2 linked regions of the Thiorhodovibrio frisius genome follow. The protein of the gene in region 2 binds, or shares a complex with, the protein of the main gene of each other region. Links are inferred from orthologs where the notes say so. Each region holds a gene or a part of one and is shown on either strand. Other genes may lie near its edges. The genes, in order: rpmE and rpmJ.

The links.
Region 1: rpmJ (region 2) and rpmE share a complex: the UniProt entries of both Bacillus subtilis proteins name them as parts of the 50S ribosomal subunit. The link is inferred for Thiorhodovibrio frisius from one-to-one orthologs.

What each region holds. Positions count from the first base shown.
Region 1 is NZ_CP121471.1:2,838,726-2,855,908, forward strand. The notes cover bases 14,377-17,183. They hold rpmE (50S ribosomal protein L31), read right to left. Parts: upstream 15,977-17,183; coding sequence 15,776-15,976; downstream 14,377-15,775. Other genes in these bases: Thiofri_RS13115 (citrate synthase), read right to left, coding at 14,377-15,413; Thiofri_RS13125 (glucose-1-phosphate adenylyltransferase family protein), read right to left, coding at 16,080-17,183. Also shown: ltrA (group II intron reverse transcriptase/maturase), read left to right, coding at 639-1,913; Thiofri_RS13065 (YhdP family protein), read right to left, coding at 2,110-6,432; rng (ribonuclease G), read right to left, coding at 6,496-7,950; Thiofri_RS13075 (Maf family protein), read right to left, coding at 7,947-8,573; 23S rRNA (pseudouridine(1915)-N(3))-methyltransferase RlmH, read right to left, coding at 8,588-9,058; Thiofri_RS13085 (c-type cytochrome), read right to left, coding at 9,081-9,761; Thiofri_RS13090 (metallopeptidase TldD-related protein), read right to left, coding at 9,858-11,225; Thiofri_RS13095 (TldD/PmbA family protein), read right to left, coding at 11,222-12,724; Thiofri_RS13100 (DUF4342 domain-containing protein), read left to right, coding at 12,804-13,109; Thiofri_RS13105 (hypothetical protein), read left to right, coding at 13,222-13,455; Thiofri_RS13110 (YebG family protein), read right to left, coding at 13,718-14,074; more of Thiofri_RS13115, read right to left, coding at 14,118-14,376. UniProt on the Bacillus subtilis protein: Binds the 23S rRNA. While neither of the L31 paralogs is essential, this protein seems to function as the main L31 protein.
Region 2 is NZ_CP121471.1:1,917,268-1,920,213, reverse strand. The notes cover bases 275-2,946. They hold rpmJ (50S ribosomal protein L36), read right to left. Parts: upstream 1,832-2,946; coding sequence 1,718-1,831; downstream 275-1,717. Other genes in these bases: secY (preprotein translocase subunit SecY), read right to left, coding at 2,011-2,946; rpsM (30S ribosomal protein S13), read right to left, coding at 1,162-1,518; rpsK (30S ribosomal protein S11), read right to left, coding at 450-836; rpsD (30S ribosomal protein S4), read right to left, coding at 275-432. Outside these bases: more of rpsD, read right to left, coding at 1-274.

The sequences.
Region 1 (17,183 bases), 940 kb from region 2 along the record:
ACCCACCCGTATCGCGTGTTGCGCCTCTGGCGGATAGCGACGCACTGGTCAGGAGACTGGTGCTATCGTGAACAAAAGAGGTGAAGCGTACATAGAGAAACTTGTAGGCCAGAGGGGTGTACGCACCACCCTGAAGCGATTTCAGCCTCGTTAAAAGCATTAAAGCAGACGGCGACAGGGTTAACGACCTGGAAGCCAACACAGAGGACTCAATAGAACGACGATGGGCAAGATATTGTGGCACTGCCGGGAAACCAGGCAGCAAACAGAGAAAACAAACGTTGCCCTAAGGTCGTTCACGGCGAGAGTCCCGAGGGTCTGTCGGGGTCCGAGCGCCTGGCATGCAAGCACAGAAGCGTCGAGAACTTGGGAGACCCCATCAGCTCCCGGCGGGAGAGGTAAGGCATGCGGTTATTGAGACACACAGGGGGAAACCCCGAAACGGAATTAGACCGAAGCCTAGAGCCGACCGACCGGGGAAGCGCAACTGACCGAGAAGGAAGGTTCGCCGGAAGCGGATGGGGAGTCAGACCGACTCATAGTACTCCGAGCGCGGGAGAGCCGCGTACATGGGAAAGGGGTCGGCGAAGTGATGCAGCCAACAAAGGACACTTCACCCAGACACGACGGGCTGGACCATGAAGCAAACCTCCCTGTTGGGAATAGCGAAAAAGGCGGCATCGGACAAGGCCCATCGATTCCGCAACCTCTTTGGCCTGCTCAACGTCAGCTATCTTCTGGCCTGTTGGCGGCTGATTAACAAAGGTGCGGCCAGCGGTGTCGACCGACTGGATGCCCGCGCCTATGAAGCCAACCTTCAGGACAATGTAGAAGCACTGGCGGCGGCGGTCAAAGGGGGATGGTATCGGGCCAAGCTGGTACTGAGAAGATACATCCCCAAGCTCAACGGAAAGTTGAGGCCATTGGGGATTCCGGCCATCGCGGACAAAGTGCTCCAGATGGGGGTTACCAAGATACTGGAAGAGATTTATGAGCAGGACTTTCTGGACTGTAGCTATGGTTACCGACCTCGGGTTGGTGCCCTGGATGCAGTGCGAGACCTGAGCGCCGAGCTGCGAAGCGGGCGTTATCACTTCCTGGTCGAGGCGGATATTCGCGCATTCTTTGATCGAATCGATCACGATACACTGATCGAACTGTTGCAGCGACGGATAGACGATGAACCCTTTTTGCGGCTGATTCGCAAGTGGTTAAAGGCCGGCGTTTTGGAGCCAGATGGCGCGGTTCAGCATCCCAAGACAGGCTCGCCCCAGGGCGGGATCATCTCCCCGATGCTTGCGAATATCTATCTCCACTACGCGCTAGATGAGTGGTTTGAGAACACGGTCAAGACACATTGCAAAGGGAAAGCGTACCTCTGTCGGTATGCCGACGATTTTGTGTGCGCGTTTGAATGTGAGTTCGACGCCCAGCGCTTTTATCGGGTGCTTGGGTTGCGGATGGAGCGGTTCGGGCTGGAAGTCGCGCAAGAGAAAACGCAGTTGCTGCGGTTCTCGCGTCAGGACTGGACGCGTAACGGCACCTTTGAGTTTCTCGGATTCGAGTTTCGCTGGGGACGAGGGCGTTGGGGAAAACCCGCGCTCAAACGGCGCACGGCACGGAAGAAATACCGCGCCTCCCTGGCCAGTTTTCGAGACTGGTGTCGGGCACACTGCCGGATGCACAAGGACAAGTTCTTCGCGGCTCTCAATGCGAAGCTGCGCGGGTACTACAATTACTACGGTATCCGAGGCAACTCCGACAGCCTGGGTGACTTTTTCTACCATGTCACACGCATGCTCTACCGGGAGCTGAATCGCCGCAGTCAGCGGCGCAGTTACAACTGGAAGGGCTTTGCCGAACTGATCAAGGTGTTCAAGCTTGAGCGACCACGAATCTGCCACAGCTTCTGAGTATTCTGCAATGTTGCCGCGTGCGAAGCGAATCATTTCGAGGAGCCCGGTGCGGTAGTTCCGCACGCCGGGATCTGTACGGGGGCGGCCGGGTAACTGGCCGTCCTACCGTGATGTCTTGGAATGGTCAAGCCATTGTCACACTGATTGCACCCCGCAAGAAGATGGCCAGCAGCGCGCGACCAACAGAGCGCAGTCAGAAATTCTCAAGAAACAGGTTCTCCGGCTGGCGACGGGCTGGTTGCTCCGATCTGCTTGATCGCGGAGTGGGCGACGTGCCAGTTGGTGCATCTCTAGTTGGGACATCTCTAGTTGGGACATCTCTAGTTGGGACATCTCTGGTTGGGACATCTCTGGTTAGGGCATCTCTGCTTGCCGCATTTCCGGTTCGCGCATTTCCGGGTGGCACATCTCCAGTTGGCGCAGACCTGACCCCCGTCGCAGAACTGGTGGCCGAACCTGCCTGCTCGATTCTGTCATTGACCGTCAACCCAAGCTTTTCGACCTTTGGCTCGCGCCAGGGGCCGGTGATTCGGTACTGGTACTGCGTCAACCGATTGACCGCCCCGCCCGTGACCTTATCGGCCAGCAGCACGGCAGCACCCACCAGCGGCCCGCCAGCAAGGGCGCTGGCCAGGGCCAGGCCCGAGCCGATCTTGGGCGTGACCGTAACGGTTTGCTCAAGCGTCTCCTTGACCAGATTGGTGGTGCCGGAAATTCCGATATCCGCAGTCGACGACAGCAGTGTAAAACGCTCAATGCGTGCCAGGCCATCAGCCACCACAAAGCGCCCCTTGGCCTGGTCAAAACTGAAGCCTTCATCCACCACATCACGAAAATCCAGACTCAGACGCCGTTGAATCGCGGCGACGTTTAGAAAGCCGAGCATGCGCCCCACGCCTGGCTCCACTTCCAGCAGACGACCAGCTTTGAAATCGACCTCCACCGCACCGCGTGCGCGCGCCAGCCCGAAGGCCGCCGGGTCACCGGGCCACTCGAGATCGGCGCTGATCTGCGCTTTGCTGCCATCAAGCCCCTGATACAACCCGAGCCTGCGCAGTAATTCCCCGGCATTGGGGCTGTTCATTTGCACACTGGCCGCAGTGCGAAACCCACCGGCCAGATCGCTCTGCCAGCTTCCTTGCCCCTGGGCATTGATCAAGGCACCGGTCAGTTGCAGCTCCTGAAAGTCCACTCCCGCACCATTGGGCCGCAGGCGAACCCGAAACCGGCCGAGTGGAGTTTGATTCCACGCGAGCCGCTCCACGCGGATGTCAATCGGCCCGAGCCGACGCGGATCGATACCCGCACCTGCCGGTCTGGCTTGTGCGACAGGTGCATCGGCCAGCCCCACAGAATCCGGACTCTCAAGCCGCCAGTGCTCCAGTTCGACCCGCAGCGGCGCAGCGGAGCCAACCGGCGGCAGACCAATGACACCGGTGTTGTCGCGTGCGTTGAAGCGCACCTCAGTGCCGCCGTCGGCGCGCGGCGCGAGTTTGGCGGTCAGATCGCGAAACTCAAGCACGCCCAGATTCAAGCGTCCAATCTCGATGCCGCTGGAGCGCACTGGCAGCGCCTCTCGGCCCTGCCCGAATTGGGTGCGATGCGCTTTCCACCAGTCGATCCAGGGCCCTAATTTCAACGAAGCCAAACGCCCGCTAAGGCTGATCTCGCGCGACTGCGGTGGCGCCGGTGGCTCGGCATTCAAGGCGACGGCCACCGCGCGCAACCGTGGCGGCTGCCCCTGCGCCTGGCGAAGTGCCAGCCGCGCCTTGAGCGGCCCCAGTTGCAGTGCGGGGCGCTGCAAGCCTTGTCCGACGAGTTGGGCGCTCAGACGCAATGGCATCTCTGCCTGGGCGCCCTTGCCAAGGGGGGCTGGCAGTTTCAGACTCACACCCTTGAGGTTGGAGCTGAGTTGCAGATTAATCGGCGCACTGGTGCTGGAAAAATCCTGATTCGACAGACTGACCGCGAGCTGCCAGTCTGGATCGCCCGCCACCAGATCCCAGATCGGGCTGGGGAAGCTCTCCACCAGGCTTTGCAAGGGTGCCTGCCCGCGCGCCTCAACCCGAGTGAGCGCCGCCCCCTGCCCAGCATCGGGCTGCTGCGTTTTTACATCCACCGAGATGGTCTGTTCGCCCAGCCGTGCCTGTATGTTTTGCGCTTCGACACCGCGATTGGAAAAGCCAAGCTGCCCCTGGATGTCGCGCAAGGCAATCGGCTCGCGCCCCTCGCCTAAGTCGAGGCGCGCGCTGGCCTCTGATCGCCACTCGAGCTCGCCCTGGTAGTCAACCTCGGCGCCGCGCCGAAAAGGCACCCCGAGTTCGAGCGCGATGCCGAGCTTGCCGTCCACCTCGAAGGCGCGCGCCAGACGCCCGAGCTGAGCCTCAAGTGGGGTCTCAAGCAGCACCCGACGACCATCGGCGAAGGGCCCCTGCCCGCGCGCTTTGATGAAAATTCGCTCCGGTTTCCAGAGGTTGGGAATATTGGCTGAGCCGCCAAGCAAGGCGCTGTCGAGGAAACGACCGCCATCGACGCTGATGTCCAGGCGCCGGTTGACAATGCGCACCTCGGCATTCAGACCCTCCAGCGCCGGCCAGCGCGGGCGTGGCTTGACACCCGGGCGCGGCGCGGAATAATCCAGAGTGCCGTCGCTGATCTGCAAGTCCATCACAAAGCGTCCCTGATGCTCGTCGAAGGGAAAATCCGCCAGTCGCCCGCGCAGCAGAAAATCGCCCTCGGTCACACGCCCACCGCGCACGGCGCGATTGAGCCAGGCCACCAGCGGCGGGTCCAGCACCCGCACTGGCAGATAACGGCCGACAGCGCTGGCATCCGCATCGCGCAACTGTAGATGCAGATCGACATCGGGACTCGCCGAGCTGTGCAGGCGCACCTCGGCGGCAAGCTCGGCACCCAGGTCTGACGTGCGCAAGCGCGCATCCGGCACCCGCAGGCGCAGCTCACCGGATGGCTCAATGCGCCAGCCAAGCTGTGCGTCCAGGCGATCAACCGCGAGAGGTTCCGCCAGTCGCGGACGCAGGTCTAAAGTCCCCTCACGCATGCCGATGCGGGCGAAACCACGCTCAGGCTCGGCATCAACTTCAAGCTGCAGGCCGCGCCCTCCGGGCCAGCCCTGGACTTGTTCCACCCCAAGTCCATCGAGTTCGGCTTTAATGCGCCAATCGGTCGGGGTGAATTCCTCCGCAGGCAGATCCAGCGCGAAGACTAGGCGCTCAAGGCGCCCGGCGAGCGGCTGTTGCACCAGATTGGGCGGGAGTTTGGCCATCAGCTCAGGCATCGTCAGGCGCGCGAGCTGTTGCAGAACGGAGAGCTCAGCTTCACCAAGCCCACCCGACAACCGCCTGGAGCCTCGCGCGCCGCTGGCTTGTTCATCCGCTGCGGGCACTTTCCCTGCACTGGTGGCTTGCGTGGTATCGGTGGCAGGCACCGATGTCGCCGCAACGGGCGACAACGACAGACCGATGGAAAGCGGATGCGTTCCCAGCCCATGCGCGCGCAGATCAGCCACTCGCAGATGGGTTGTCGCCCCCTCGCGCGACCACTGGACCAGAGCGCTCAGCCCGTCCAGCGTCAAGGCCGGAGCCGGTGCCGCTGCCGGTGCCGGCGTGGCGCGAGATGCCTGATCAGCAGTCGCCACCCGGTTGGCACTCAGGGCATCCGCACGCAATTTTGCCAGCACGGCCACTAGGCGCCCGGCATCGATCCGCGACCAGATTTCCAGCCGCAGACCTGACAGACTGAGCGCGACACCACCCGAGAGTTGCTGTTGCAGTTGCGACAACAGATCCTGCTGGCTGTCGAGCCGGGTGTAGAGCTCACCGGCCCAGCCGCTGAGGTCCTGGGCCGCGCCGCGCAGATGTCCGCGCGCACTGAGACGGGTACGGGGATCGGCGGCCAGCCAGGCATCGAGCCGCAACAGGTGCTGCTCATCGCGATTGACTACCAAGAACTTGGCGATATCAACGGCGATGGTCGGCGATCCAGAAAAGGTGTCCGTCCAGTACAGCCGGCTATCGGTCAGGGCGAAATGCCCTTCGCGCAGGAAAAACGTCAGCCCCCCCGGATCATCGCCGCCCCCAAGCGCTTGCAGGCCGCTGATTGAAAAGCCACCTTCGATGTCGCGGCGCAACTCGAGTTCAGCGCCAACCAGCGTCAGCCCCTCGATACGCAATTTTCGCGCACCCCAGGTCGCGAACAGATTCAGATCGAGCACCAGTTCGCGCGCGCTGAATTCGGCCTGGTCGCTCAGGCGGCCTCGCAGCGTCACATCGGTGAGCGTCAGATGCGGCGACCAGCCCTCAAAGCGCACTGTGAGCGCTCCAACCTCGACCCGCATGCCCAGCAGCTCGTCCAGATGGGTGGCCAGCTCACCACGCAGACCCTCGGCGAAAGGCACCAGGGCACGGGCGAGAAGCAGCACCACGGCGAGCCCGAGCACGGCCAGGATGACGAGCCGCCGCGTATGCCAGAAAGCCGCGAGTGCTACGCGCTTCATTGATCGGGCTCAGACCTCCGGCAGCGAGATAAAAAACCGACGAACAGGCCTAACCCAGCGCGGCTAGACCAGCACAACGTCATACTGTTCTTGAGTATAGAGCGCCTCGGCCTGGAGACGGATCGGGCGACCGATGAATTCCTCCAGCTCGGCAAGGTGGGCGGACTCTTCATCCAGCAGGCGGTCGATCACATCCTGCGAGGCCAGCACCATCAGGGTTTCGACCTCGAACTGGCGCGACTCGCGCATGATCTCGCGGAAAATTTCGTAGCACGTGCTTTCGGCGGTTTTCACCGAGCCACGCCCGCCGCAGCAAGGGCAGGGCTCGCACAGCACATGTTCGAGGGATTCGCGCGTGCGCTTGCGCGTCATTTCCACCAGCCCCAGGGATGAGACCTCGGTGATGTGCGTCTTGGCATGGTCCTTGGCCAGGCATTTCTCAAGCGCACGCAACACCTGGCGCTTGTGCTCTTCATCGGTCATGTCGATGAAGTCGATGATAATGATGCCGCCGAGATTGCGCAGTCGCAGCTGCCGGCAAATAGCCTGCGCGGCCTCGAGGTTGGTCTTGAAAATGGTCTCCTCGAGATTGCGATGGCCAACAAAGGCGCCGGTGTTCACATCAATGGTGGTCATGGCTTCGGTCTGGTCGATGACCAGATGACCGCCGGATTTGAGCTGCACCTTGCGATGCAGGGATTTCTGGATCTCGTCCTCGACGCCATAAAGATCGAACAGCGGGCGCTCGCCGTCGTAATACTCCATGCGCTCGACGACTTCCGGAATGTATTTGACGCCAAAAGCGCGCGCCCGCTCCAGGGTCGAACGCGAGTCGATGCGCACCCGCTCGACCTCGGGTGTGACCAGATCGCGCAGCGCGCGCAGCGGCAGCGGCAGATCGTCATGCACCGGCCCCACCTCAACATCGGCCTCGCAGCGCTCCTTGATGTTACCCCACAGCTTGATCAGGAAGGTCATATCCCGACACAGGGCCGCATCGCTGACGGTCTCGGCTGCGGTGCGCGCGATGAAGCCACCGCTGACGGCGTTGTCATCGACATAGTGCTGAATAACCTCGCGCAAGCGTTTGCGTTCTTCTTCCCCTTCGATTTTCTGCGACACACCGGTGTTGGTCAGACTGGGCATAAACACCAGGTAACGCGACGCGATGGAGATACTCGTGGTCAGGCGTGCGCCCTTGGTGCCCAGCGGGTCCTTGACGACCTGAACCACGATCATCCCACCTTCGTGGACAAGCTCATTGATGTTTTCGCTGCGCGGCTCACCCTCTGCGGTGATGATGTCCGAGGCATGCAAAAAAGCGGCGCGCTCCAGGCCGATGTCGACAAAGGCCGCCTGCATGCCGGGCAATACCCGACACACCCGCCCACGATAGACACTGCCAACCAAACCGCAGCGGTTGGAGCGTTCGATCATAATCTCCTGCACCACGCCGTTTTCCACCACGGCCACCCGGGTCTCGGGCGGCGTGACATTGATCAGGATTTCCTCGCTCATGGGGATGCCTCTTGCAAACGCGGGCCCCAGGGCGTCAGCCCCTCTGCGGCCAGCAAACTCCCGGTCTCGAACAATGGCAGACCCACCACGTTGGAATAGCTTCCATCGATGCGCTCGACAAAGAGGGCTCCGCGTCCCTGAATGCCGTAGCCACCCGCTTTGTCACTTGGCTCACCGCTAGCCCAGTAGGCGGCAGCCTCCCAGGGTTCGATGGTGCGAAACAGCACTCGGGTCATCACAGTGACGCTCTGGCGTTGGCAGCCCAAGAGGGCGACCCCGGTGATGACCTCATGCCAGCGCCCGGATAGGCGTTGGATCATGCGCGCCGCGTCAGCTGCGTCCACTGGCTTGCCGAGGATGTCGTCATCGATCATCACCAGGGTATCCGCAGCCAGAATTAACCGCGATTGTTTCTGATTCGAGGGGGCATCAGCCTGCTCAAGCCGCTCAGCGACGGCCTGCGCCTTCGCCATCGCCAAGCGCAAGACATGGCGGTTGGGCGACTCGCCAGTCGCGGGCGTTTCGTCCACATCCGCACTCAGGCAATGAGAATTCAATCCCAACTGCGCGATCAGCTCCCGCCGCCGTGGCGACGCGGATGCCAGAACCAGCATTGGTTGCATGGTGATGGCTCCTCTCAGCCTCGGTGGTAAGGATGGCCCTGGAGCAGCGTCCAGGCACGGTAGACTTGTTCGGCTAGGATCACCCGCACCAGCGGATGGGGAAAGGTGAGCGGCGACAGGGACCAGCGTGCATCTGCGCGCGCCAGGCACTTAGAAGACAAACCGTCGGCTCCCCCGACCAGCAATGCCACATCCTGGCCCGATGCCAGCCAGCGTTTGAGTTCCGCAGCCAAGGCCTCGGTTGACCAGCTTTGGCCGCCAACATCCAGGGCGATGACCCGGGCCCCCTTGGGCAGGGCTTGCAGCAGTCGCTCACCTTCCAGGGAGATTGCGCGGACGCGATCTCCACTCTTGGTGCGCGGCACCGGATCGATCTCGACCAAGCGCAGGTCGCACTCTTTTGGCAAACGTTTGGCGTATTCGCCAAAGCCTTGTTCAACCCAAGCCGGCATGCGGCGCCCGACACTCAGCAGATGAATACGCACAGGTCGAGGGTCACCAGCCGCCTTAGCGACCGAGTTCGACCAGGTGATTGATGATGGCGTCTGCCGTGGCCGCGTCCGGGGCGCCGCAGTCTGCGCTATGCGCATGCTTGCGCTCGCCGGTGGCGAAATCCCGGATCTGCTTGGCCAGATAGGCCGGATACTGCGCAACCAGCGGCGGCGCATCCCCGCTATCCGCCCCCTGCCCTTGCGCGCCATGGCAGCTGGCACATTGGTCCTTGTATGCCTGCTTCCCAGCAGCCGCATAGCCTTCGCGCGAATCGAACGCCGCCAGGGCGTCGGGATCGGGCTCATAGGGCCAGAGCCCCAGATTCGGCACCGACATGGAGGCGATGTATGCCGAGACCAGGTCGATGACCTCCTCGTTGAAATTGACGTGCTTAAAGATGGGAATCATGGGCTTGTTGTCGCGATCCTGTGCCTTAAAGGCATGAATCTGCGCATCAATGTACGGCTGGGGTAGCCCGGCAATACGCGGGTAACGTCCACCCTCGCCACCAACACCATATTTTCCATGACAGCCAACGCAATAGGAATACACCCCATCAGCTGTCGCTTCAGCAGCCATCACGCCGCGTGCCGTGACACCCATTACCAAAGCCAGAATGGTGACCACCCCCATAAGCAACGGCCTTGAGTCAAGAACCGAGAATCGCAGCAGACGCCGACTAGACTGGTAGGTCATCGAAACTCCTTAACAGTAAACAGCAGTATTTTTCTTCTGGGATGGTCGCGACCATGCGCGTCAGGCTCGTTGTTGCTGCGCTGGCATAAGCAAGCTTCAGAGCGCGAACTCCATCCCGTCAACCAGCAGCCCCGGCAGCCTGGTGCTTTCGAGCGACCGCCCGCCGTAGGTCTGGGCCGAGAGCAGCAGTTGCGTCTCGGCGCCAAGGGCCGCGAGGCGATCACCGAAAAGACTATAAAGACTGTCATCAAAGCGCATGGGCGCAACCGGCGCGACAATCACACCATTCTCCACCCAATAGGTGCCAAAGCGAGTCATGCCAGTTACCCGGCAGTAATTGGGGTCGGACCAGTTGCAGTACCAGAGATTGCCAATCAGTAGCCCGGTGCCGAGCGCACTGAGCACTTGATCGGCCGCCAGTTCGCCGGAGGCCATGGCCAGGGATTCCGGGTAGCCACTGGCGGCATTCACCGGCAGGCCATATTCCTTGCCGGCGCGCGCATCCACCAGCGGTGAACCAGCCTCGCCCCACTCGATCAGCGTCAGGGTTTCAGGACGCAGGAAGCCCTCACTGGTGAAGGCTGGCAATAGGCCGGTGCCGTCCGCTCCATGGACTTCGCGCAGGCAGACACGCGGGTCGAAGTGCTCCTCGCCGTCGAGCAGGCGCAGCAGTGGACTCTGGCGCGTACGCTGGCTTTTCAGGTCGAAGCCATCCCAGGCGAGCATGTCGGTCAGCTCGGCCACCGCCATGGGTGCGAGCCAGGCACGATAACGCCCGGGCAGCAGGCGCTTGGCCGGACGCGCCAGAATGTCGAGTTCCTCGCGCATGGACGCCAGTCGCTCGCGCACCGGCGTAGCATCCCATTGCAGTCCAGCATACGAGCCTTTGACCGCACGGTCATCGGCGCCATGGCAGCTCCAGTCAAAATGGAAGCTGCGGCTCACATGCCAGTGGCGATGGCCCACCGAGCTGGCCAGGCCGTGGGTGATCTCGCCACTCGCCCAGATGCCGACCAAGTTAAGCCCTTCGGCCGCTCCCATGATGGCTTCCACCGCCGCACCGGCATCGGCCAGAGGTTCCGAGGCCCAACGGTCACTGCGCGAGGGCTCCTCGCTGAACTGAAGGTGCGGGTCTGGCGGAAGGTGGCGTATCCGCAGGCGAAGCTGGCGCAGTAACACCCGCGCCTGGTCAAAATCGTGCGCGAGATCGCCACTGAGATCGCAGCTCGCCTCGGCCTGACGGTCGTCCTCAATCAGTCGCAGTTGGAGGCTCGCGTGCCGCACCTCGCCAGCTTGACGAATGCGATTGCAGTTCAGACGGACAAAATCCGACTGCTCGGCTTCAAGCTCGCAGAATAGGGTCTCGTCCACACGCGCTTCAGCCTGAAGGCGCTCGGCGATTGCATAAAAGCAGTCGCGCGCGTCGATCTCAAGTTGCTGACGTTCTGTCCGTGCGTTGATCATGCGCCACCCCCAAAGACCTCGACCTGACGGAAGCGGCAAGGCGGTGAAGCATGGCCCACGTAAATCGCTTGATTGGGCTCACCTTTACCGCAGTTGCACACGCCTCGAACCTGTCGCGAATCGCCATCGCCGACGCCGTCGAGACTGCGCCAAAAGGCCGCCGACCGGCCACGGTAGCCAGGGTTTCTCACCAGTCCGCGCAGTTCGCCGTCGAGGATCAACCGACCAAGCTCACAGCCAAACTGAAACTTGTTGCGACTGTCGTCAATCGACCAGGAGCGGTTGGTCTCCATCAGCACGCCGCGCTCCACCCCGGCGATCAGCTGGGCCAGACTCGCGCTGCCGGGCTCCAGATTGATGTTGCCCATGCGGTCAATAGGCGGGCGATCCCAGCCGCTGGCACGGGCGTTGGCGGTGCCCGGCAGCCCAGAGCGCGCCTGCGACAGCGCGCCACCGAGAGGGCGTTCCAGAATGCCATCGCGAATCAGATACTCGCATTGCGCCAGTGTGCCCTCGTCGTCGGCGATGGTGCTCGCTAGCTCACCGGGCAAGCGCGGATCGAAGGTGACATTGAGCAACTCCGAACCGTAGCGATATTGACCAAACATCTCGGGGGTGACAAAACTGGTCCCGGCATAGTTGCGCTCGTCACCAAGAATGCGGTCGAGTTCCAGCGGATGGCCGATGCTTTCGTGAATCTGCAGCGCCATCTGGCTTGGCATCAGCACCAGGTCGAGGGTTTCAACCGGGCACTCGGGTGCCTCGAGCAGCGCCAGCGCATCCTCGGCAACCTGCGGTGCTTGCTCGAGAAAACCCGTGGCATCAAGGCGTTCCATGCCACCCTGCCCTGGCCAGTCGGCACCTCCGCCACGGCGGCGCTGAGTCTGCGCCCCGGCATTGGCCACCGCCAGCAACCCGGAATGCAGATACTCCAGATGCTGAAAGACACTCGCCCCGGCGCTACTGACCAACAGTTGATCGACCCCATTCCAGCCGAGCCAGGCCGACCAGTCGAGAATACGCGCATCAATGGCCAGGGCCTGGTTGGCCTGGTGCAGCAAGTCCAGCTTGTCAGTCAGCGGCACCTCGCCCCAGGGTTGCGCCACCGGGGAAATATAGTCGGCCTGCAAGCCGCTGCGCGGATAGAGGCTTGAATCAAACAGGCCATGGGCCGCGTGGCGCAGCGCCCAGCCGCGCGCGCATCGACCGGCGGCGCGCAGCCCAGGCCGACTGAGATCGTTGGTGGCTGCATAGCCCAGGCCCCCACGCGCGACCACTGTCACCATGGCGCCAAGTGTATAACCAAGGTTCGTTGGCTCCAGTACATCTTGACGCACTTCAAGCCGATCCCAATGCTCGGATACCAGCCGCAACGACCAATAATCGCAAGCTGGGGCCACGGCGGCAAAGTCGGCCGCAACCGCCATCAGGCGGTCTTTCGGATCAGCGGTGGGACTCGTGCCATGAGATTGGGAAAGGTGTGTCGATGATGCGGACATCTCAGTTGCTCTTTGTTAAACTTCGCGGTTCGCTGCTGTCCTGAATGTTAAAGTCGCCAGATCGCCGCAGGTCGCCTGTATGCAACACAACAAGTCCCATCCTAACATCACCGAACGCGTCACCGTCGCTGGTCATGACCTGATCGGCTTCCTGAAAAACGCCATCGCCGAGGGGAATGTGCGGCGCCTGGTGGTGCGCAAAGCCGACGGCACGCCGTTGCTGGACATCCCGCTGACCGCCGGCGTCGCCGTCGGTGGTGTTTTTACTCTGCTCGCACCCTTTCTCGCGGCGTTAGGCGCTATCGCCGCATTGTTCAGCAAAGTGCAGGTGGACGTGCAACGCAATGTCGAACCGCGCGAGGAACGCAGCATCTCCGATGACTAAAGCCTTCTTAAGTCGATATCACTCGACTAACGCTCATGGTCCCAGCCACCCAGCGAACGGGCAACCACGCAATCTACCCCTCACACAATCCTAAAGAGAAAACCGCACTCACATGAAAGAAATCAAACGCACCAAGGAACACCGTATCTACCAAAAGAAATCCGGGCGCTACGCGGTTACAGACGCGCGCAAACGCCCGGTTAACGGTGAGGATAAAGCTACGATCCTTCTTGCCGAAGGTCTGGTTGCCGCGCCCAAGCAAAAAGCACCGGAACCCGTCGCCACTGAAGAGACTGCGGAAACCGCCGAAGAGACTTCCTCGGAGCCTGCCGCAGAAAGCGCGTAACAGCCAGCCAAGTCGCTCGCGCGTTGCGCGAGTCGGCTCTGACCATTCATAACGGCCCAAGGCTAGAAATGCAGCGGCCTTATGGCCTCATCTGAATAGCCTAGACCGGCGCCCTGCTGAGTCTAGATGCAAGCGAGCGAATTAGACGGAATCCAGGCTTTGACCCACTGGATCAAATAGCCGTCATCGTCATAGTGAGAAGGCTTGATCAGTCCGACGTGAAAAGGACGGCAGACTGATTGGATCATCGCCGACCATCGCCTTAGCCAGTGGCCTTCAATGGGCGCACATCGGCGCTGGGGGTCTCTTCTTCATCGCCGTCCTGGTCGTTTGCCGATGGCTGGCCTCCGGTTGAAGTCGATCCCCGCCGAGATGCCGGCTCGGCCTCCTTGCCCTTGAGAATGCGCTCCACCACGCGGGCATTGAGCGCGAGATGAATCGTTAGCTCCTCAAGGTCCTCGTCAGCCAGGTTTGGCACCGCCTGCCCATCGCGCAGCCATTGTCCGAGACGATCGGCGACTTCCAGTGCCTTGTCATAGGCGTCTGCTTCTTTCTTATCCGCTGTTCGCAAGCGCTCAACCCCCTGGTTGTCTTTAACGATGTATTCGATTTCAATCACAGTCGATCCTCCCGGTGGATACTTTGACCTTGTGGGTTACTTTTCAGCGCTTTGAGATGGGCACATAATCGCGCACTTGCGGGCCGTGATAAATCTGCCGCGGCCGGCCGATGCGCATGCTCGGCTCGCTCATCATCTCCGCCCAATGCGATACCCAGCCAACAGTGCGCGCAAGTGCGAACATGACTGTGAACATATTGCGCGGAATGCCAAGTGCCTGATAAATGATGCCGGAGTAGAAATCCACATTGGGATAAAGCTTGCGCTCAACGAAGTATTCATCCTCCAGCGCGATACGCTCAAGCTCCAGCGCCAGATCAAACAGCGGATTTTTCACATCCGCGAGTTCTTCGAGCACCTGATGGCAGACCTCGCGAATGATCATGGCGCGCGGGTCGTAATTCTTATACACGCGATGCCCAAAACCCATTAGCCGGAAAGGATCATCCTTGTCCTTGGCCTTGTCGATAAATTTGGCGACATTCGCCACACTGCCGATTTCGGCCAGCATATCCAACACCGCCTCATTCGCACCACCATGCGCCGGTCCCCACAGCGATGCGACACCGGCGGCAATGCAGGCAAAGGGATTAGCCCCGGAACTGCCCGCTAATCGCACGGTCGAGGTGCTGGCATTTTGCTCATGATCGGCATGCAAAATAAACAGCAGATTGAGCGCCTTTTCTGCGATCAGTCGCGGCTCATAGTCAGCGCAGGGTGTCGCGAACATCATGTAGAGGAAGTTCGCGCAGTAACGCAGATCATTGCGCGGATACATGATGGGCTCGCCGACATTGTGCTTGTAGGTGGCTGCGGCAATGGTGGGAATCTTGGCAATCAACCGATGCGCCGAGACTTCCCGGTAGTGCGGGTCATGCACGTTGATCGAGTCGTGATAAAAGGCCGATAACGAACCGACCACACCGCAGAGCACTGCCATGGGGTGCGCGTCGTAGCGGAAGCCATCCAGAAAGCTCTTGAGATTTTCATTCAGCATGGTGTGCTGCATGATCACCCCTTCGAAATCATCAAGCTCTTTTTCGTCGGGCAGATTGCCATAGAACAGCAGATAAGCCACTTCGAGAAAACTCGCCTTGGTGGCCAGTTGCTCGATCGGGTAGCCGCGATACAGCAGCACACCCTTTTCGCCATCGATGAAGGTAATGGCACTATGGCAGCTTGCGGTCGCCATGAAGCCGGGATCGTAGGTAAAGAATCCAGCGTCGCGATAGAGCGAGGAAATGTCGACCGCCGAGGGTCCAAGGGTTCCCTGCTTGAGTGGATACTCGTGGCAGGTACCATCGACATTGTTGGTAATGGTGATCGTCTCGTTCGTCATAACAGACTCCTGGGGACGGACTGCTGCGAATCTGAGGTCAGAAAGGGCAGGCTTCACTAGGGGCGGGGTCCAATCGCGCGGCAGCCGACGACATCAGATCGGGGCGACATCGCATCAAGGCGACATCGGGCTGCATCGCGAAGGATCAGGCAGACAGCCAACTCGCACCCCGGGTCTGTTCCGGTTTAGGACCAGGAATCAGACCCAAGGCGGAATGCTCTCGAGACTATGCTAAGCCATCAGAGCGAAAGGCAAAAGCGTCTTTTTTGCGCACGCAGAAAAGTCCGGCATCACACAGGAATGCCGAAACTGAAACAGAAAGAGCGAAGATGCAACCCGTAATCGGGTTGCGGAAAGCCGCCTCAGCGGCCGTACTTGCGCCGGAACTTATCAACCCGTCCCGCCGTGTCGAGGATCTTTTGCTTTCCGGTATAGAACGGATGGCATGCGGAGCAAACCTCGACATGCAACTCCTTGCCGAGCGTGGAGCGCGTTGAAAACTCGTTTCCGCAACTGCAAACGACCTTGATGTCCTGATATTCTGGGTGAATTCCCGCTTTCATGAAGCACCTGTTTAGAAGGAATCGGCAGCACTGACTGAAACGTCAGTAAACCGCGTAGTATACCGATGTTTTGCCAAGGTGAAAAGCGCCAAAACGCCGCGCATCACACCCGGGCGTCTTTGGGGACCACCACCACCCCCTCGGGCGAGACCGAAAAGCGCGCGCGATCCTCCTTGCGATCAAAACCGATGCGCGCCCCCGGCGAGACCACCACGTCTTTATCGAGTATGCACCGATTGAGCTCGGCTCCGGCGCCCACATGGACCCGGTCAAACAAAATGGCACCATCCACGATGGCACCATCATCGACCTTGACACAGGGGGACAGCACGGACCGGTTGACAGCCCCACCGCAAATCAGCGCACCAGAAGCCAGCATGGAGTTAACAAACACTCCCTCGTTGCCTGAGTTGGGCCCCGGGACGGTTCGCGCCGGTGGATACTGGCCCTGATAGGTCAGAATGTTCCAGCCGGGCTGATAGAGATCCAGCGCCGGTCGCGCTTCCAGTAGCGACATGTGTGCCTGGTAATAGGCATCGACCGAGCCCAGATCGCTCCAGTAACCATCTTGCGACACCCGCCCGCGCTCACCTCCGAAGCGATACCCCACCGCCCGCGCTGCGCCTGAAGCTTGCAGCAGCGTGGCGACGAAATCCATCTCCGCATGCCCATTGCCAACCCGCACCAGATGGTCAAGCTGCTCGAGCAGGTAGTCTTTCCCGATCACCAAAACGCCCATTGGGGCCAACCCCGTTGGCGAATGCTCGCCAATCGGGCCTAGCAAGCCCGTGATGCGATGATCCTCGCTGCACTCCACACGGTACGCACTCGGTGCGGAATTCTCTGTCACAGTGCGCAGCGCGGCGGTCACCTGTGCCTGCTGCTCATCATGAAAACGCAGTAACTCGGCATAATCCATCCGGTAGACGGCACCTCCGTCGAGCAGCAGCAGACGGCGCGCTGGATTGCGCTCAATGAGATAACGGTTCTGCCGCAAGGCATCCACAAGGCCCAGGTACCAGCCGCCATCGGCGCGCATTTGCGGTGGCAGCGGGGTGATGAATTCACCAAGCTCGGCATTGAACAGCGACCAACCATCGCGCAAATGCTTATGCAGCGAATGGGATCGATACTGCGTCAGCACCAGAATCTGGCGCAAGCCCGAGTGCAGACAGTTGGCCAACGAAAAGTCCACCACCCGATATTT
Region 2 (2,946 bases):
TTCGACCTCATCCTCGACGCTAACCTGGAAGGACGGAATATTCACGGCACGGCCATTGACGATCACAGACTTGTGACTGACAAGTTGGCGCGCCTCTGCACGAGTTGCCCCAAAGCCCATGCGATAGACCACATTGTCTAGTCGGCGCTCAAGAAGTTGCAGCAGGTTTTCGCCAGTTGCCCCCTTAATGCGCGCAGCAGTCTTGTAGTAATTGCGGAACTGGCGTTCCATCACGCCGTAAATGCGGCGGACTTTCTGCTTTTCGCGCAACTGCAATCCGTAGTCCGAAAGACGTCGACGCCGATCCGCCGCCTGTCCCGGCATTTTTTCCAAATTGCACTTTTGATCAAGCGGTCGCGCCCGGCTCTTGAGGCCGAGGTCAGTTCCCTCGCGACGCGCCAATTTACAAGTCGGTCCGGTATATCTTGCCATGCTGCTACCCTCCCTGATCAGACACGCCGTTTCTTCGGCGGACGACAGCCATTGTGCGGAATGGGCGTGACATCGGTGATACTGGTCACTTTAAAGCCCGCATTATTCAGTGCCCGCACGGCGGATTCACGACCCGGCCCCGGACCCTTGACGTTGACATCGAGGTTCTTCACGCCAAATTCCTTCGCAACCTGACCGGCCCGACTCGCGGCGACCTGAGCCGCAAAAGGCGTGCTCTTGCGCGACCCGCGAAAGCCCGAACCCCCGGAGGTTGCCCAGGTCAAGGCATTGCCTTGGCGATCAGTAATGGTGATGATGGTGTTATTGAAGGAGGCGTGGACATGGGCAATGCCATCCGCTACCTGCTTCTTGACCTTCTTTTTAGTGCGTACCTGCTTAGCCATTGGCGTGCAATACTCGCAATTACTCGAACAAAAATAAATTAAGTCTACCAGTCGAAATCGCTACTCGGGCGAAATCAGAGCGGCCTGACTGGATTAGTGGTGGAGCGCAACTTTAAGCACCCGACAGATGAGAGGCCAGCTGACCAGGGCGAGGTATGAAACCGACCGTGGCCCTGACCCCTACAACTCTCATCGTCTTGCTCCACCCCGAAGAATCAATCCGTGGGATTCACCGTAAGTCCCATGCTTGTGCCATCGCACGAATAACGCGGATGTATCAAGTGAAGGCTGAAACGACGACTGAATCCGACCCGAAAAGACCCGATTAACGTTTGATCGGACGGCGCGGGCCTTTGCGCGTGCGCGCATTGGTTCGCGTCCGCTGACCGCGCAATGGCAGACCGCGACGGTGGCGAATGCCCCGATTGCAGCCAAGGTCCATCAAGCGCTTAATGTTCATCGACACTTCTCGGCGCAGGTCACCCTCGACCGAGTGCTTGCCGACTTCCGTCCGCAGACGCTCGACTTCTTCTTCGGTCAAATTCAGGATCTTGGTATGCTCGGGAACCTTTGCCGCAGCACAGATCTTTGACGACAAAGTGGGTCCGATACCATAAATCGACCTCAACGCGATCACCGCGTGCTTGCGATCAGGGATGTTGACACCGGCAATACGGGCCATGGGCGTTCAGCTCCTTAAAAACTCATTCAGCGCTCTGCAAATCGCGACATTTGCGGCGCTAGCGACTCGATTAATTCTAGATTGTTTGTAGGGTCAGCGACTCGACCTGAGCCGTCGCCAGTCCGACTGAATGACCGGACAGCAAACGAACCAGTATACCAAGATTTCCCGCTACGTCAATGGCCTCAATCGCCACCGACTATCCCTGCCGTTGCTTGTGGCGCGGATCTTTGCAGATAACGCGGATCGTGCCATTGCGCTTGATCATCTTGCAATGCCGACAGATTTTCTTCACAGAAGCACGCACTTTCATTATCGTCTCCAAATAAGTATTACAGAGCTTGATCAGAGCCGCATCAGCTCGCCAACTTCTACAGGCGCTGTCGGTCAATCCGACAGGTTCAGCAATGCACTGAGACAGCGTTGATACTGGCTTCGCCAGGTTGGCTTGACCTACCGTTGCCGGCACGGACAACACGACCAGCCTGGCGCTCAGCGCATCAGCCCGCCACCTGGCGCTTTGAGATTTGCCTTTTTCATCAAGCCTTCGTATTGATGTGACACCAGATGCGCCTGCACCTGCGCCATGAAATCCATCACGACCACCACCACAATCAGCAGTGAGGTGCCGCCGAAGTAAAAGGGCACATTCCAACCGACGATCAGAAATTCTGGCAGCAAACACACGGCTGTGATGTAGAGAGCGCCAATTGCCGTGAGACGCGTCATCACGGTATCGATATAGCGCGCCGTCTGCTCGCCCGGACGGATACCCGGAATGAAAGCCCCCGAGCGCTTGAGATTGTCGGCCGTATCCTTCGCATTAAACACCAACGCAGTGTAGAAAAAGCAGAAGAAAATGATAGCCGCCGAGTAAGCCAGCACATAGAGGGGCTCACCCGGAGAAAATTTGGCGGTGAGGTCCGCGAGCCAGCGCAGGTCTTCCGACTGGCCGAACCACTGCCCCAGAGTCCCCGGAAACAGAATAATGCTGGAGGCAAAAATCGGCGGAATCACACCGGCCATATTCAGCTTTAGCGGTAGATGGGTGCTCTGCGCTGCCATCATCTTTCGCCCCTGCTGCCGACGGGCGTAATTCACAGTAATGCGCCGTTGTCCGCGCTCCACGAAGACCACAAAAGCCGTTACCAGCAGCGCCAATGCAAAAAGCGCCAAGACGGCAATGGCGTTCATCTCACCGGTTCGCACCAGCTCCAAGGTCCCTCCGACGGCCGATGGCAAGCCGGCAACAATGCCCGCGAAAATGATAAGCGAGATCCCATTGCCAATGCCTCGCTCGGTAATCTGCTCGCCGAGCCACATCAGGAACATGGTTCCTGTTACCAGCGATACGGCTGCGGTAAAGACAAAGCCAACGCCGTGGGTCACCACAATGGCCGAGCCGCCAGCGGTTTGCCCCTGCAACGC